3 regions of the Kaistia sp. UC242_56 genome follow, and region 3 is predicted to be linked to each of the others. Evidence: riboswitches for the same ligand, from Rfam matches in the RefSeq annotation. Region 3 holds a riboswitch; each other region holds the start of a gene.
The links. A riboswitch is a leader RNA that binds a small molecule or an ion and turns the genes downstream of it on or off. The one in region 3 is predicted to bind cobalamin.

Region 1: it holds a riboswitch for cobalamin, as region 3 does, so the genes downstream of both, ACHMWQ_RS01220 (ribonucleoside-diphosphate reductase subunit alpha) here and ACHMWQ_RS13980 (CbtB domain-containing protein) in region 3, are expected to answer to the same signal.
Region 2: it holds a riboswitch for cobalamin, as region 3 does, so the genes downstream of both, metE (5-methyltetrahydropteroyltriglutamate--homocysteine S-methyltransferase) here and ACHMWQ_RS13980 (CbtB domain-containing protein) in region 3, are expected to answer to the same signal.

Annotation. Positions count from the first base shown of each region.
Region 1 is NZ_JBIOAN010000001.1:248,786-254,252, reverse strand. It holds gene ACHMWQ_RS01230 (alpha-glucosidase/alpha-galactosidase) at 1-1,282, opposite strand, end outside; gene ACHMWQ_RS01225 (helix-turn-helix domain-containing protein) at 1,525-2,397, shown strand; cobalamin riboswitch at 2,521-2,732, shown strand; gene ACHMWQ_RS01220 (ribonucleoside-diphosphate reductase subunit alpha) at 2,845-5,467, shown strand, end outside.
Region 2 is NZ_JBIOAN010000002.1:3,025,359-3,030,825, reverse strand. It holds partial or broken gene ACHMWQ_RS16925 (efflux RND transporter periplasmic adaptor subunit) at 1-440, opposite strand, end outside; gene ACHMWQ_RS16920 (efflux transporter outer membrane subunit) at 552-2,030, opposite strand; gene ACHMWQ_RS16915 (ArsC family reductase) at 2,293-2,643, shown strand; cobalamin riboswitch at 2,706-2,923, shown strand; gene metE (5-methyltetrahydropteroyltriglutamate--homocysteine S-methyltransferase) at 3,029-5,383, shown strand.
Region 3 is NZ_JBIOAN010000002.1:2,392,825-2,398,291, reverse strand. It holds gene cobN (cobaltochelatase subunit CobN) at 1-318, opposite strand, end outside; gene cobW (cobalamin biosynthesis protein CobW) at 322-1,338, opposite strand; gene cobU (bifunctional adenosylcobinamide kinase/adenosylcobinamide-phosphate guanylyltransferase) at 1,335-1,883, opposite strand; gene ACHMWQ_RS13985 (CbtA family protein) at 1,888-2,634, opposite strand; gene ACHMWQ_RS13980 (CbtB domain-containing protein) at 2,651-2,857, opposite strand; cobalamin riboswitch at 2,887-3,105, opposite strand; gene ACHMWQ_RS13975 (hypothetical protein) at 3,136-3,393, opposite strand; gene ACHMWQ_RS13970 (tripartite tricarboxylate transporter permease) at 3,616-5,115, opposite strand; gene ACHMWQ_RS13965 (tripartite tricarboxylate transporter TctB family protein) at 5,119-5,467, opposite strand, start outside.

The DNA.
Region 1 (5,467 bases), on a different contig from region 3:
TCTGCCAGACCTCGTCCGGCGAGCAGATCGCACCGACCAGCGGGTCATGCAGAACGGCAAGCTTCAAGAGCTCGACATCGCCGGTGACGGCGGCGTGGACGGCCATGCGCTGGACGTTGATCGACGACAGGCAGGTGGCGGCGCAGGCTTCCGGCAGCTTGATCCCGGCCGTCATGTTGAGGCCGAAGCGGTCGACGAAGCCCGTCGATTCGATGATCGCATCCTCGGGCAGGTTGGTGATGATGCCCCGGTTCTTGACGTTGAAGTGGCCGCGATAGACGCGCCCGGTCTCCAGCGCCTCGAGGATGTGGCTGGCATGCTCGTTCGAGCGCTTCTTCGGGTCGAGCGGCTTGCCGGCGTCCTCCAGGAACTTCGGGAAGTCGGTCTCGAACCAGTTGCGGGTCTCGGTCGAGTGGCGGAGATAGCCGCCGGTCTCGCCATGGATCCAGTTCGACATGTCGATCCAGCGATGGATCTCGTCCGGACGCTTGCGGTACCAGGGCAGGTATTCCGACAGATGGCCGTTGCTCTCGGTCGAATAGAAGCCGAAGCGCTTCAGGACGTCGATGCGGACCTTCTCCTGCTGCGAGAACACGGGATGCGCCTCGAAGGCGGCGACCAGTTCGTCCTTGCCGATCTTGCGGCCGCGGAAGCGGATGTCGACATACCAGGTCTGGTGGTTGATGCCGGAGCAGATGAATTCCAGCTCGCTCTCGTCGGTCGCGCCCAGCACCTCGGCGATCTGTTCGCCGCCATGCTGCACGCCATGGCAGAGGCCGATCGTGTCGACCTTGCCGTATTCGATCGCCGCCCAGGTGTTCATCGCCATCGGGTTGGCATAGTTCAGGAAGCGCGCGCCCGGCTCGGCGACCTCGCGGATATCCTTGCAGAAGTCGAGGATGACCGGGATGTTGCGCTGGCCGTACAGAATGCCGCCGGCGCAGATCGTGTCGCCGACGCACTGGTCGACGCCATATTGGAGCGGGATGCGGATATCGTCGGCATAGGCCTCGAGCCCGCCGACGCGCACGCAGCTGATGACGTAGCGCGCGCCGGTCAGCGCCTCGCGCCGGTTGGTGGTCGCCGTGATCTTGGTCGGCAGCTTGTTCTCCGCGACCATGCGGTCGAGGATCTGCCGGACCATGGTCAGATTGTGCTCGCTGATGTCGGTCAGCGCGAATTCGACCTCGCGCAGTTCCGGCACGCAGAGGATGTCGGAGACCAGCTTCTTGGTGAAGCCGACGCTGCCGGCGCCGATGATGGCGATCTTGAAACTGGACATGGCGTTTCTGGGGTTCCTCGGAGGCGGCCGGCGCGCCCTGGGCGCGGTTCCTGGCAAGAGAGCTCGAATGGGGCGGTCAGAAAGGTACGGAATTGCCTCGATTTCGGCGGGGTTTCGGCAGCCTCGGGTGGTATTGGCTCATGGTGCTGCTCTTTTTTATCGCCCGGCCGCTTGGCTCGAGGCTAGTATGCGCAAGGTTCATGCGTGAACCAGAGAGAATTTGTGCTTTCGTGGGTGATTTTATGCTCGGAGAATTGGCCCAGCGTGCCCCGGTCATGAAGACCGTATCGCTGCCCCGCGGCCGCCACCGGCTGCACACCATGCCGACCAGCACGGGCTACGAAATCCGCACCGATTCGAGCTATAGCTGGGACGGTCGCAAGCGGGGCCAGACGCCGTTCACCGTGCTCCAGCATACCGTCGCCGGCTCCGGCAAGCTGCGCTACGACCGGCGCCATTACCGCATCGGGCCGGGCGAAACGATGCTGGTCGTCGTGCCGCACAATCACTGCTATTCGGTCGAGCCGGGAACCCCCTGGGAGTTCTTCTGGATTTCGATGAACGGGCAGGAGGCGCTGCGCATCCACCGGCAGATCCTGGAGGCGACGGGGCCGGTCTTGCGGCTGCGGCCCGACACGATCGACCATCTCGCCGATTGCAGCTTGCGGCTGATCGATGGCGGCGGCGAGACGCCCGGCGCCGCCTCGGCCGTCGCCTATGAGGCGGCGACCGCGCTCTATGACGACGTGTTCGGCTCGCATGGCGCGTCGCTGGCCGATAATGGCGTCATCCAGCGCGTGGTCGAGCACATCCTCGCCAATCTCGACAAGCCGCTCTCCGTACCGGAACTGGCCGAATTCTCGGGCTTCAGCCGGGCGCATTTCTCGCGCATGTTCGCGGCGAGCGAGGGCATGCCGCCGGCCGAATTCGTGCTGCAGGAGCGGATGCGACGCGCCGCCCGTCTGCTGGCCGGCCAGCAGGTGCTGTCGGTCAAGGAGGTGGCGGTGCTGTCCGGCTTCGACGATTCGAACTATTTCGCCAAGGTGTTTCGCCGCTTCTTCGGCACCAGCCCGACCGAGTTCCGCACCACCGGCATGTATGCGAGCGCCAGCTAAAGCGGCAGTTGGGAGGAATTTCCACAGCCGGGAATTGGCGGGTCGGCTTCGGAATGCGGCCGGGCCGCCGATTCGCAATCCTGTCAACAATAACTAGATATTGACGATGGAGGCGCATGGGCGTCTACATCTGCGTGTCGAGGTTCTCCTGAGTCGCAAGACCCAGGGCTAAGAGGGAATGCCGGAACGCCCGAAAGGGTGGAGCCGGAGCTGCCCCCGCAACTGTGAACGGCGAGTGTCTGCCCGGAGAGACCACTGGGACCGAAAGGTCCCGGGAAGGTGGGCAGAGCGACGACCCGTGAGCCAGGAAACCTGCCCCGACAGACTGAAAGAATCCTCGGGCGGGGTGTCCCGGTGGAGCGCTGGTTTCGTGCGGCCTTTTTGGGGGCCGTTCGTCCTGTTCGCTTCGCTCGGCCTTTGCTCCCAACCAATTTTGGGCTGAAGCCGATGACACAGACGATTGATCAAGACCGTAGCGCGCCGGTCGCCTCCTATCCTTCGCTTTCGCCGGCCCCCGTACCGTCCAAGCCTTCCGCCGCCGCCACGCCGGCCTTTCACGTCATCCGCCGCAACGGTTCGCTGTCGGATTTCGATGCGTCCAAGATCGCCGTCGCGCTGACCAAGGCGTTTCTCGCCGTCGAGGGCAACAGCGCCGCTGCCTCGCGCCGCGTGCATGAGATCGTCGACGACCTGACCGGCCAGATCGTCAGCGCGCTGACGCGCCGCGTCGGCTCCGATCGCGCGCTCCATATCGAGGACGTGCAGGACCAGGTCGAGCTGGCGCTGATGCGCGGCGAGCACCACAAGGTCGCCCGCGCCTATGTTCTGTATCGCGAGGAGCGCGCCCGCGCCCGCCGCACCGCCGAGGCGGTCGCCCCGGTCGGCGCGCCGCTGCTGCAGGTGCGCGGCGCCGATGGCGTGCTGCGTCCGCTGGATGAGCGCCGCCTGCAACTCGTCGTCGACGAGGCCTGCGCCGGGCTTGCCGATGTCGACGCAGCCGCGATCCTCTCGGAAACCCGCCGCAACCTCTATGACGGCATCTCGCTGGCCGAACTGGCGCTGGCGCCGGTGATGGCGGCCCGCACGCTGGTCGAGAGCGAGCCCAACTACGCCTTTGTCAGCGCCCGCCTGCTGCTCGACATGCTGCGCGCCGAGGCGGTTTCCTTCGTGCAGGGCATTCCCGTCCAGCCGACGCAGAGCGAGATGGCCGGCCGCTATGCCGATTATTTCCCCGCCTTCATCCGGGTCGGCATCGAGCATGAACTGGTCGATGGCGAACTCGGCCGCTACGATCTGGTCCGCCTCGCCGCTGCGCTAAAACCCGAGCGCGACCTGAACTTCCAGTTTCTCGGCCTGCAGACCCTCTACGACCGCTATTTCCTGCAGACCGGCGGCACCCGCATCGAGCTGCCGCAGGCCTTCTTCATGCGCGTCGCCATGGGGCTGGCGATCCGCGAGATCGACCGCGAGGCGCGGGCGATCGAGTTCTACAATCTGCTGTCGTCCTTCGACTTCATGGCCTCGACGCCGACCCTGTTCAATTCGGGCACGCTGCGGCCGCAGCTTTCCTCCTGCTTCCTCACCACCGTGCCGGACGATCTCGAAGGCATCTTCAAGTCGGTGAAGGACAATGCGCTGCTGGCGAAGTATTCCGGCGGGCTTGGCAATGACTGGTCGCGCGTGCGCGGCCTCGGCGCCCACATCAAGGGCACCAATGGCGAGAGCCAGGGCGTGGTGCCGTTCCTGAAGGTGGCGAACGACACGGCGATCGCCGTCAACCAGGGCGGCAAGCGCAAGGGCGCCGTCTGCGCCTATCTCGAGACCTGGCATGTCGACATCGAGGAATTCCTCGATCTCAGGAAGAACACCGGCGACGACCGCCGCCGGACGCATGACATGAACACCGCCAACTGGGTGCCGGACCTGTTCATGCAGCGCGTTGCCGAGGATGGTCCGTGGATCCTGTTCTCGCCCGACGAGACGCCGGATCTGCACGATCTTTACGGGCCCGCATTCAAGCGCGCCTATGAAGGCTATGAGGCGAAGGCGAAGCGCGGCGAGATGCGTGTCCATAAGGAGGTCAAGGCGACCGATCTTTGGCGCCGCATGCTGACCATGCTGTTCGAGACCGGGCATCCCTGGATCACGTTCAAGGATCCCTGCAACATCCGCTCGCCGCAGCGCCATGCCGGCGTCGTGCATTCGTCCAATCTCTGCACAGAGATCACGCTGAACACGTCGAATGACGAGGTCGCGGTCTGCAATCTCGGCTCGATCAACCTCGCCCATCACATCGTCGGCGACGGCCTCGACCTCGACCGGCTGGCGCGCACCGTCCAGACGGCGATGCGCATGCTCGACAATGTCATCGACATCAATTTCTACACCATCCCCGAGGCCCGCCGTTCCAACCTGCGCCACCGCCCGGTCGGCCTCGGCCTGATGGGCTTCCAGGACGCGCTGCAGGCGCTGCGCATTCCCTATGCTTCTGAGGCCGCCGTCCGCTTCGCCGATGAGAGCATGGAGGCGATCTCCTTCCATGCGATCTCGGCCTCGACCGATCTCGCCGCCGAACGCGGCCGCTATCCGAGCTTCGACGGCTCGCTCTGGTCGCAGGGCATCCTGCCGATCGACTCGGTGGAGCTGCTGGCCGAAGCGCGCGGCGGGCTGGAGCTCGACCGCTCGACCGTGCTCGACTGGGAAGGCCTGCGCGAGCGGGTCAAGACGGTCGGCATGCGCAATTCCAACACCATGGCGATCGCGCCGACGGCAACGATTTCCAACATCTGTGGCGTGGCGCAGTCGATCGAGCCGGCCTACCAGAACCTGTTCGTCAAATCGAACATGTCGGGCGACTTCACCGTGGTGAACGCGGCGCTGGTGCATGATCTCAAGGCGCGCGGCCTCTGGGACGAGGTGATGGTGTCGGATCTCAAATATTTCGACGGCAGCATCGGCCCGATCGACCGCATCCCGGACGATCTGAAGGCGCTCTACGCGACCGCTTTCGAGATCGACTCGGCCTGGCTGATCGAAGCGGCGGCGCGGCGGCAGAAGTGGATCGACCAGG
Region 2 (5,467 bases), 630 kb from region 3:
AGACGGCCTTCTGCGCCAGCATGGACTTCTGCCGCGCCAGCGTCTGCTCGGCCAGCCGCAGCGAGGCTTCCTTCTCGACACGTTGGGCGCGGATGTTGGCAAGCGCGGCTTTGGCGGTGCGGAGTGCGTTTTCCTGCGTTACCGAGTTCGATCTCGGCGATCAGGTCGCCCTTCTTGACCTGCTGGCCCAACTCGACCTTGAGCGACGTGACCCGGCCGGATACCTGCGCGCCGACGGCGACCAGCTTCGACGGCTTCAGCGTGCCGGTCGCCAGAACCGTCTCCTCGACGGCGCCGGTCGAGACAAGCGCGGTCATCATCGGCGGTGCCTCGGGGCCCGTGAAACTGGACCGGAAGAAATAGCCGACGCCCGCCAGCACGATCAGCGCGACGATCATGAGGGGGATGCGGGACTTACGGCGCGGGGATTTCGGGCTCATGCGGACGGCTTTCGAACAGGCTGTGGGAGACCCCGGAACCGGGTGCGCGATCGATCGGCGCACGACGTCGGTTGGGCGGTGTCGTCGGAAAGGGACGTAGGGCGGCGTCTATCAGGGCCGGGCAAGGTGGGGTCCCGTCCGCTTGTCGACAATGACCGGCCGCGAACTGTCGATCGCGCCGTCCCAGCCGCCGCCCAGCGCCTTGTTGAGCGCGATATAGTCCGTAGCGATGGCGACCTGGCTCTCGATCCGCGCGTCCGACGCCGAATAGAGCGAGCGCTCGGCGGTCAGCACGTCGAGGAAACTCGACGAGCCCGCCTGGAACAGCGTGCTGGCGAGGCGGTTGGCCTCGGCATAGGAGCGCGCCGCAGAGGCGAGCTTGCCGGAACGGATGCGCTCCTGCGCCAGCGCGACGATGGCGTTTTCCACGTCTTCCAGCGCGGAGAGCACGGCCGCCTGATAGGCGATGAAGCTCTGGTCGCGCTGCGCCTGGGTCACCTCGACGGCGGCCTTCAACTGTCCGGCATTGAAGATCGGCACGGTCAGGCTCGGGCCGAAGGACCAACTGATCGACGAGCCCTTGCCGAGGTCGCCGAGTTTGGCGCCGCTGGTGCCGATGTTTCCGGTGAGGCTGGCGCTGGGATAGCGCGCCGCTTCCGCCTGGCCGATCTTCGCCGTGGCGCTGGCATATTGCGCTTCGGCAAGGCGGACGTCCGGCCGGGCCGTCAGCACATCGGCCGGGATGCCGGTCGGGATCGGCAGGCGAGGGGCGGGAACCGGCTTCGGCCCCTTCATGCGGTCGACGAGCGTGCTCGGCGCGCGACCGGTGAGGACGGAGAGCCGATGCACGGTTTCGGCATAGGCGGCTTCGAGCGACGGAATGCCGGCCTCGGTGCTGCTGGCCTGGCCCTCGGCGGTCGCGACATCGGCGGCCGTGGCGCCGCCGGCCTCGAACTTGTTGCGGGTGATTGCTGCCGTCTCCCGCTGCGAGGCGGCAGTGCGCTTGGCGAGCGCGATGCGTGCCTGGTAGCCACGCGCCGAGACATAGTTGGTCGCGACATCGCCGATCAGCGTCAGCAGCGTGGCGCGCAGCTCTTCCTCGGCCGCGTCCATGCCGTAGCGGGCCGCCTCGACCGCGCGCTTGTTGCCGCCGAACAGGTCGAGCTCCCAGCTGGCGTCGAGCCCGGCCTGGAACTGGTTCGAGACATAGCCGCCGCTCTTGCCGCGATCGGCGCCGGCCGAGCCGTTGGCGGAAGGAAACAGGGCGCCGACCGTCTGGCGGTAGCTGGCGCGCGCTTCGCGGATGCTCGCCTTGGCGCTGGCGACGTCGAGATTGCCGGCGACGGCTTCGTTGACCAGTTCGTCGAGCATGGGATCGCCCAGACGCCGCCACCATTGCGAGAGTTCCGGCGGCTTGGACGGCTTGGAGGCGGTGCCGCTGCCCCATTTCGTCGGCAGCGAAAGGTTGGGCTTCTGGTAGTCCGGTCCGACGACGACACAGCCACCCAGCGCCGTCGTCAGCGCGAGCAACAGCGCCAATCGGGGCAGGGACGTGCGACGGCGGAGCCCCCGGCCCTGTCCATCGGGCATCGAGCGCGGAGCGGCGGTCAGGCCGGCGGCCGGAAGCCTTTGAACAGTCAAGGGTGAATCCAGGTTAATGATAATGCAACCGAAGCTATATTCGGCGTGCCATCTGCAGGTCAATCGCACCGGACAGGGCGCATGGCCGCATGCCCTGGGTGACGGGGCTTTCTGGCACGCGGATGTGCCCGCGCCGCGCGCAGCCCGCTATGATCGGCGGAGGGAATCGGCGGCCTTTTGCGTCGCCGCTGAAATCGGCAGGAGAGACGGCGTGACGGTTACCATCTACGGCATCAAGAACTGCGACACGATGAAGAAAGCCCGGCAGTGGCTTGATACGAAAGGCGTTTCCTACGCGTTCCACGACTACAAGGCGACCGGCATCGACCGGGCCCACCTAGACTTCTGGGTCGGCGAGCTCGGCTGGGAAACCGTGCTGAATCGGGCCGGTACCACCTTCCGCAAGCTTGATGATGCGGAGAAGCAGGATCTCGACGCGGACAAGGCGATCGGCCTGATGCAGGCGCAGCCCTCGATGATCAAGCGCCCGATCCTCGATCTCGGCGACGGTCGCCTGCTGGCCGGCTTTAAGCCGGAAGCCTATGAGGCGGCCTTCCAATAGCCGTATCTCATGCGGATATAAGGATATCTTTATATCATACTTGACGAGCCACGGCGCTGCGCCTAGGAGTGTCGTGTCGTGGTTCCCTGGGCCGTTTGCGCGGCGCCAGGGCTAAGAGGGAATCCGGTGCGTCTCGTCCGAGGCAAGACCGGAGCTGCCCCCGCAACTGTGAGCGGCGAGCCCGGGTCCAATTCGTGTCACTGAAGCGATCGCTTCGGGAAGGCCGGACCGGGGCGGCGACCCGCGAGCCAGGAGACCTGCCGCGACATCATAACGTCCCTGGGCGGGGTGTCCCGGTGGTGCGCTTGCGCCCGCCGTTGTCCGACGCCGGGACCTCACGCATGCGTCCGCTCGGCCTTTGCCCCCAAACATTTGGGGTAAGCCGATGTCTTTCTCTTCTCTTCCCGTTGCCACGCTCGGTACGCCGCGGATCGGTCCGCGCCGCGAGCTCAAGACTTCGCTGGAAAGCTACTGGTCCGGCCAGTCGAACGCCGACGACCTGCTCGCCAGCGCCGCCGCGCTGCGTGCCGCCAATTGGGCGCGCCAGCATGCGCACGGCGTCACCATAATCCCCTCGAACGATTTCTCGCTCTACGACCATGTGCTCGATACCAGCGTCATGGTCGGCGCGATCCCGGAGATCTATGGCTGGACCGGCGGACCCGTACCGCTCGACACCTATTTCGCCATGGCGCGCGGCAGCCAGGGCGATGCCGGACATGCGGATTGCGGCCATTCTCACCGTGGCGCGGCCCTGGGCGTGCCGGCACTGGAAATGACGAAGTGGTTCGACACCAACTATCACTACATGGTGCCGGAATTCACGGCCGGTCAGCGCTTCAGCCTCGTTTCGACCAAGCCACTCGACGAATATCTGGAGGCGAAGGCGCTCGGCTATGAGACCCGACCGGTGCTGCTCGGACCGGTGAGCTATCTCAAGCTCGGCAAGAGCAAGGACGCCTCGCTCGATCCGCTGTCGTTGCTGCCCGGCCTGCTGCCGGTCTATGTCGAGATGCTGCGCCGGCTGGCGGCAAACGGCGCCGACTGGGTGCAGATCGACGAGCCCTGCCTGGTGCTCGATCTCGACGACAAGACGCGGCAGGCGCTTCGCGTCGCCTATGGCATGTTCGCCTATGCGCTGCCGAAGCTGAAACTGATGCTGACGCCCTATTTCGGTGCGCTCGGCGACAATCTCGATACGGCGCTCGAGCTGCCGGTGGCGGGCCTGCATCTGGATCTCGTCCGCGCCCCGGAGCAACTGGATTCCGTGCTGGCCAAGGCGCCGCGCGGGCTGGTGCTGTCGCTCGGCGTCATCGATGGCCGCAACATCTGGCGCGCCAATCTTGCCACCCTGCTCGACCGGCTAGAGCCGGTAGTCGCGCGCCGCGGCTTGGACCATATCCAGATCGCGTCTTCCTGCTCGCTGCTGCATGTGCCGATCGATCTGGAGCTCGAAGCGGAACTCGACGCCGAACTGAAGAGCTGGCTGGCCTTCTCGGTCCAGAAGATGGACGAGTTGGCGACGCTCGGACGCGCGCTTGCCGGAGGCCGGGAAAGCGTGACGCCGGAGATCGCCGCCTCGGTGCTGGCAGCCAGCACGCGCGCGTCGTCGCCCCGCGTGCATGATGCGGCGGTGGCTGCTCGTTCCGCCGCCGTCACGGCCGAGCACGCCCGCCGTACCAGCCCGTTTGCCGGGCGGCGCAAGCTGCAGCAGGCGGTGCTGGACCTGCCTTCCTTCCCGACGACGACGATCGGTTCGTTCCCGCAGACCTCAGAGGTGCGCAAGGCGCGCGCCGCGCATGCCAAGGGCGCACTGGACGAGGCTGCCTATGAGGCGTTCCTGCGGCAGGAGACGGAAGCCGCGATCCGCTGGCAGGAAGAGATCGGGCTCGACGTGCTGGTGCATGGCGAATTCGAACGCAACGACATGGTGCAGTATTTCGGCGAGCAGCTCTCCGGCTTCGCCTTCACCAAAGCGGGCTGGGTGCAGAGCTATGGCTCGCGCTATGTCCGTCCGCCGATCCTGTTCGGCGACGTCTCGCGGCCAAAGCCGATGACCGTCGCCTGGTGGGCCTATGCCCAGTCGGTCACGGACAAGCCGATGAAGGGCATGCTCACGGGGCCGGTGACGATCCTCAACTGGTCATTCGTGCGCGACGATGTTCCGCGCAGTGTCGCCTGCCGGCAGATCGCGCTCGCCATCCGCGACGAGGTGCTGGATCTCGAAAAAGCCGGCGCGCGGATGATCCAGATCGACGAGGCGGCGCTGCGCGAGGGGTTGCCGCTGCGGCGTGGCGAGTGGGGCTCCTATCTCGATTGGGCCGTGGAGAGCTTCCGGCTCTGCGCTTCCGGCGTCGCCGACCGGACGCAGATCCACACCCACATGTGCTACTCCGAGTTCAACGACATTCTCGATGCCATCGCGGCGATGGATGCCGACGTGATCTCGATCGAGACCTCGCGCTCGAAGATGGAACTGCTCGAAGCCTTTGTCGGCGACAATTACCCGAACGACATCGGCCCGGGCGTCTATGACATCCATTCGCCGCGCGTCCCGGCCGTGGCCGAAATGACCGACCTGCTCGGCAAGGCGGCCGAACGGCTCCGGGCCGGGCAGATCTGGGTCAATCCGGATTGCGGCCTGAAGACCCGCAAGTGGGAGGAGGTCCGTCCGGCGTTGATCAACATGGTCGCCGCCGCCCGGCAGCTACGCGCACGCTTCGCCGAAGCCGCCGAATAGCGTCTCCTTTCCAATCAGCCATGCCGGGGAGAGATCTCCGGCATGGCGAGGCCCTGGCGCCGACAAAAGCGAATCCGGTCAGAG
Region 3 (5,467 bases):
GCCGGCGCGCGAGAGCGCCCGCAGCGCCTCCAGCCCGTAGGGCCAGTAGCCGACGCCGCCCATCATGCGGACGAAGACGAACTTCGCCTGAGCGATGGTCTTTTCCAGATAGAGATCGACGGAATAGGGATGCGTCAGCTGCATCAGATTGGCGAGGCGCAGCGACGGGCCCTCGGGCTCTCGGGCAAAGGCCGAGGCGAAGGCGGCGAGCTCCGTATCGGCGGCCGACAGGATGACGATGTCGCCGGGCGACTGGTCGAGATCGACGGCGCTGCCGCCATCGTCGATCCGCTCCATTTCGCCGGCGACAAGATGCATGGCTCAGGCCTTGAAATGCGCGGCGATGGCGGCCGCGTCGAGGCCGCGCTCGCCGATCACCACGAGACGGCCGGCATTGTCGCCGGGCGCGAAATAGGTGTCGACGCGGGGGCCGACCGCCTGGACAACGGCAGGCGCCGCCTTGCCGGCGATCGCGGCACGCCCCTTGATGCGCAGCACGCCCTTCTCCGCCATGGCGGCGCGGACGCGGGTTGCCAACGCATCGATGGAAGCGAGCTCCGCGACATCGACGATGAAGGTGTCGAAGTCGTCGTGGTCGTGCTCCTCGCCTTCGAGGTCGTGATGACTCTTGCGCTCGAAGGCGTCGTTCTCCGCCGCCGCGCCAACGCCGAGCAGCACCGAGGCCGGCAGGCCGGATGCCGTTGCATGGACGACGCGCGCCTCCTTGCGGGCGTCGCGGGCGACGATTTCGGCAACCTCTTCCAGCTGCTTCGCGTCAACCAGATCCGTCTTCGAGAAGACGATCAGATCGGCGCAGGAAAGCTGGTCCTCGAACAGTTCCTCGATCGGATCCTCGTGGTCGAGCGAGGGATCCTCGGCGCGCTGGGCGGCGACGGCTGCCTCGTCATGCGCGAAGCGGCCGGCGGCGACCGCTTCGGCGTCCACCACGGTGATGACGCCGTCGATGGTGACGCGGTGGCGCACGGTCGGCCAGGTGAAGGCGCGCACCAGAGGCTGCGGCAGCGCCAGGCCGGAGGTCTCGATCACGATGTGATCGGGGGCCGGTTCGCGCGCCAGAAGCTGCTCGATGGTCGGCAGGAAATCGTCGGCGACGGTGCAGCAGATGCAGCCATTGGTGAGTTCGATCACCGTATCGGGCTTGCAGTCGTCGACGCCGCAATCGGACAGCAGCGAGCCGTCAAAGCCCATGTCGCCGAATTCGTTGACGATCAGCGCGATGCGGCGGCCTTCGGCGCCGGCAATCAGGTTGCGGATCAGCGTGGTCTTTCCGGCACCCAGGAATCCGGTGACGATGGTGGCGGGGATACGGGCGGTCAAAGGACGAACTCCGGGTTCGGATTGGGTTTCAGGCGCAGCGGCAGGCCGGCGGCCACGAGAAAGACGGTCTGCACGGCGGCGGCGATCTTCTGGTTGAGGCGGCCCTGCTCGTCGGCGAAGCGGCGGGCGAGCGCGTTCATCGGCACGATGCCGGATCCGACCTCGTTGGAGACGAGCACGACCGGCCCCCTCGCCTCGGCGAGCATACGGGCCAGCGCGTCGCCCTCGGCGGCGACGTCGCGCTCGGCCTCCATCAGGTTGGAAAGCCAGAGCGTCAGGCAATCGACGAGGATGACACGGCCGGGATCGGCCAACGTCGCGAGGCGGCCGGTAAGGTCGAGCGGCTCCTCGACCGTTGTCCAGTCCAGCCCGCGCCGGTCACGATGCGCCGAAATCCGTGCCTGCATTTCGGCATCGCGGATCTCGGCCGTGGCCAGATAGGTGGCGGGCAGCCCGGTCCGGGCCACGATATCCTCGGCGAAGCGGCTCTTGCCGGAGCGGGCGCCGCCGAGGATCAGCGCCGTTCGCGGCGCGGGGGATGGCACGGCCTCAGGCCGACCGCGACAGGCGTTGATAAAGCCAGCCGGAGCAAAGGCCGGAAAGCGCCCAGAGCAGCGCGCTGACCACCAGCGAGGCGGCGACGAATTCGCCGCCGAGGCCGGCCGGATAGGAGGCTTCCAGCGTCGGCGGCACGGGGGCGCCGATGACATGCGGCAGCACGCCGAGGACGAGGCCGGCGATCTTCAGGAGCCACGAACGCCCGAAGACGATCAGCGCGAGGCCGATCGCCGAGGCAGCGGCGGTCGAAAGCCACCAGACCTGGCGCGAGGTGATCTCGGCCGCGGCCGTGCCGGGAAGCTCCGGCGACAGGCCGAGCGAGGGCAGCAGCGACGCGGCGAAGAAGCCGGCAACGCCCCAGAGCACGCCCGTGCTGGCGTCGATCCGGCCGCCGCGGATCGACATCAGGCCGAGCAGCACGGCCGAGACGCCGACTCCCATCAACAGGTTGGCAATCAGCGTATAGGCGGAGCGCTCGAAGCCGTCGGCCGGCGACCAGGCGTCTTCGTCATGCTCATGCGCGGGCGCGGCAGCGGCGGGCGCGGCGGCCTCATGGGCGTGGGCCTCGGTCGTCGAGTGCTCATGCGGCGCGGCGGCGGCAGCCGGGGCCGGCTCGGCGCTTTCGAAGGTCTCGGCGTGGAGGATGAGCGGCTCGGTGGTGACAGCCTGCACCACGGAAAGCGCAATGCCCACGGCAAGCCCGGCGCCGAAGGCGCTCAGGATGATCGTCTTGAACATGATGGATCCTCAGGCGTCAGTGGCAGGGCAGACCAAGGGAATGCCGGGTGTCATGCGTCGCGTTGTGGATCAGGCTCGGCGCGGCGAAGCCGGTGCCGACGAACAGGAACAGGCCGAAGGCGATGGCGAACAGCGCCGGCACGATGCGCGATGCGGCGTCGCTCTTGGCGCCATCTGCGGCAATCGAGGTCGACCTCGTCGCGGTCTTCGAGAAATTGGTCATAGCGTCTCCTTCACCGTCCCACCGACGGCTGGCTGGTATGAGGCGCTGGCTGGTCTCCTGGCTCACGGGTCGCTGCTTCCTCGACGCCTTCCCGGTTTCCCAGTGGCCATCGCGAGGTCGCTCGCCGCTTACAGTTGCGGGGGCAGCTTCGGACTTGGAATCCCGCAAGGGGTCCTTCCGCACCGAATTCCCATTTCATCCCCCAAGGCCTGAGGCCTGTCGGGGGAACCGTCGCAGAGTCACGCTAGAGGGATTGCCGGTCTGGCGCAAGCCACGCCTCATTTGGCGGCAGGCGCGCCCTTGCTGCGAAATCTCGCCCAGCGGCGCAGCAGCGCCACTTCGGATCTCCGACGGATGCGGCGCACCCGCGCCGAGTCATGCGACAGCACCACCAGTCCGACCGGCACCATCCAGAAGCCGAGGATCGGCAGGAAGCCGAGCGTGCCCCCAAGAAGGAAGCCGCTTCCGATCGCGACGCGGGCCGTCCGGCTCTTGGGAAGCGGGAGGGCCTTCTTGCCGAAGCGGATGGACGGCATGCGGCTGGTTTTCTCCGTGGCTCGGATCGGGAAGGACGGTTCTGGCGGACAATGAAACGCCGAGCCCGCTGTCCCGGCGCTCTCTCTTATGTGGAAAGAACCGACATCATTGCAACGGCTGCAGCCGGCAACGGTTCCGGCCGAGACGGGCCGCAAAGAAAAGCCCGGCGCGGGGTGTCCGCGCCGGGCTTGAGGTCGATTCGCGCCGATCTCGCGTCCGGGTTAAGTCGCCGGGCGCATCGCCTTGCGCCGGCGCAGCAGCAGCATGGCTAGCGGGAACAGCCAGATCAGGATGGTGAAAACGCCCAGCCCGCCGGCGATGGGCCGCTCGAAGAAGCGGAAGATGTCGCCATCGGCCTTGATCATGGAGGTGATGAAGTTCTGCTCCAGCATCGGCCCCAGCACCATGCCGAGGATCGCCGGCGCGATCGGGATGTCGTTCTCCTCCATGAAGAAGCCGATGATGCCGAAGATCAGCATCATGACGATGCCGGCCACGGAATTGGCGATCGCGAAGGAGCCGACGATGCAGAAGATCAGGATCATCGGCATCAGCGTCGAGGGCGGAATGGAGAGGATCGGGCGCGCGCCGCGGATCGCCAGCCAGCCCAGCGGCAGCATGATCAGATTGGCCAGGATGAAGACGATGAAGATCGCATAAACCGTCTGCGGATCATTGATGAAGATCGTCGGGCCCGGATTGATGCCCTTGATGTAGAGCACGCCGATGACGATGGCGGTGATCGAATCGCCGGGAATGCCGAAGACGAGCGCCGGGATCCAGGCGCCGCTGACGGCCGAATTGTTCGAGGCGCCGGCCTCGACCAGACCCTCGACATGGCCCGTGCCAAACTTCTCCTTCTGCTTCGAGAAGCGCTTGGAGATGGCGTAGGAAATCCAGGCGGCGATATCGGCGCCGGCGCCGGGAAGAATGCCGAGCGCCGTCCCGGTGATGCTGCCGCGCAGGGTCTGAACCGGATATTGCTTCAGGTTCTTCCACTGCGTGCGGAAGATCCCCTGGCCGTCGGCGCGCGGAATCTTCCTGCGCGGCGACGTCGCCGTCACGGTGCGCAGAACCTCCGACACGGCGAACAGCCCGATCATGGCCGGGATGAACTGGATGCCGGCCATCAGTTCGAGATTGCCGAAGGAGAAGCGCGGCTCGCCCGAGGGGTTTTCCATACCGATCGTCGCCACGAACAGGCCGATCAGCAGCGAGATCAGGCCGCGGGTCGGCGAGCCCGGATTGACGAAGACGGCGCAGGAGAGACCGAGCAGAACAAGCCAGAAATATTCCTCGGAGGAGAATTTGAGGGCGATTTCGGCGAGGGTCGGCGAGACGGTCATCAGCACGATCGCGCCGAAAAGGCCGCCGATCGCCGAGAAGACGAGCGCCGCGCCGAGCGCTTCGTCGCCCCGCCCGGTCTGCGTCATCTTGTAGGCGTCATCGACATAGGCGGCGTTGGCGGGCGTGCCCGGCATGCGCAGCAAGGCCGCCGGAATGTCGCCGGCGAAGATCGCCATGGCGGTTGCCGTCACGATCGCCGCGATGGCCGGCACCGGATCCATGAAGAAAGTCATCGGCACCAGCAGCGCCGTCGCCATGGTCGCGGTCAGCCCCGGAATGGCGCCAACCAGCATGCCGAATACGGCGGATGCCAGGATGACGCCGAGCACATAGGGTTCGAAGACGAGGGCCGCAGCCTGTTCCAGAATCAGCATGCGTCACCCGAGAAAGGAGAGAAATTCGGTGCGCGGCAGCGGCACCATGAGAAGGCGGGAAAAGCCGTAATAGACCGCCAGGGTCGTCGCAGCGCTGGCCAGCAGCGCCGTCAGCCAACCCGTCCGCAGCGCCAGCATCAGCCCCAGGAGGCTGATGAAGGTCGTCGGAATGAAGCCGAGCGTCTCGGCGAACAGGATGTAGAAGACAATGACGGCGATGCAGGCGACCGCCGAGAGCACCAGCCGCGGCGTCCGCACCCAGTCGGCAAGATGCGGCTTCAGCATCGCCGGCAGGTGCTTGAGGCTGGTCGCCACCATGAAGCAACCGAGCAGGATGGCGCACCAGCCGATC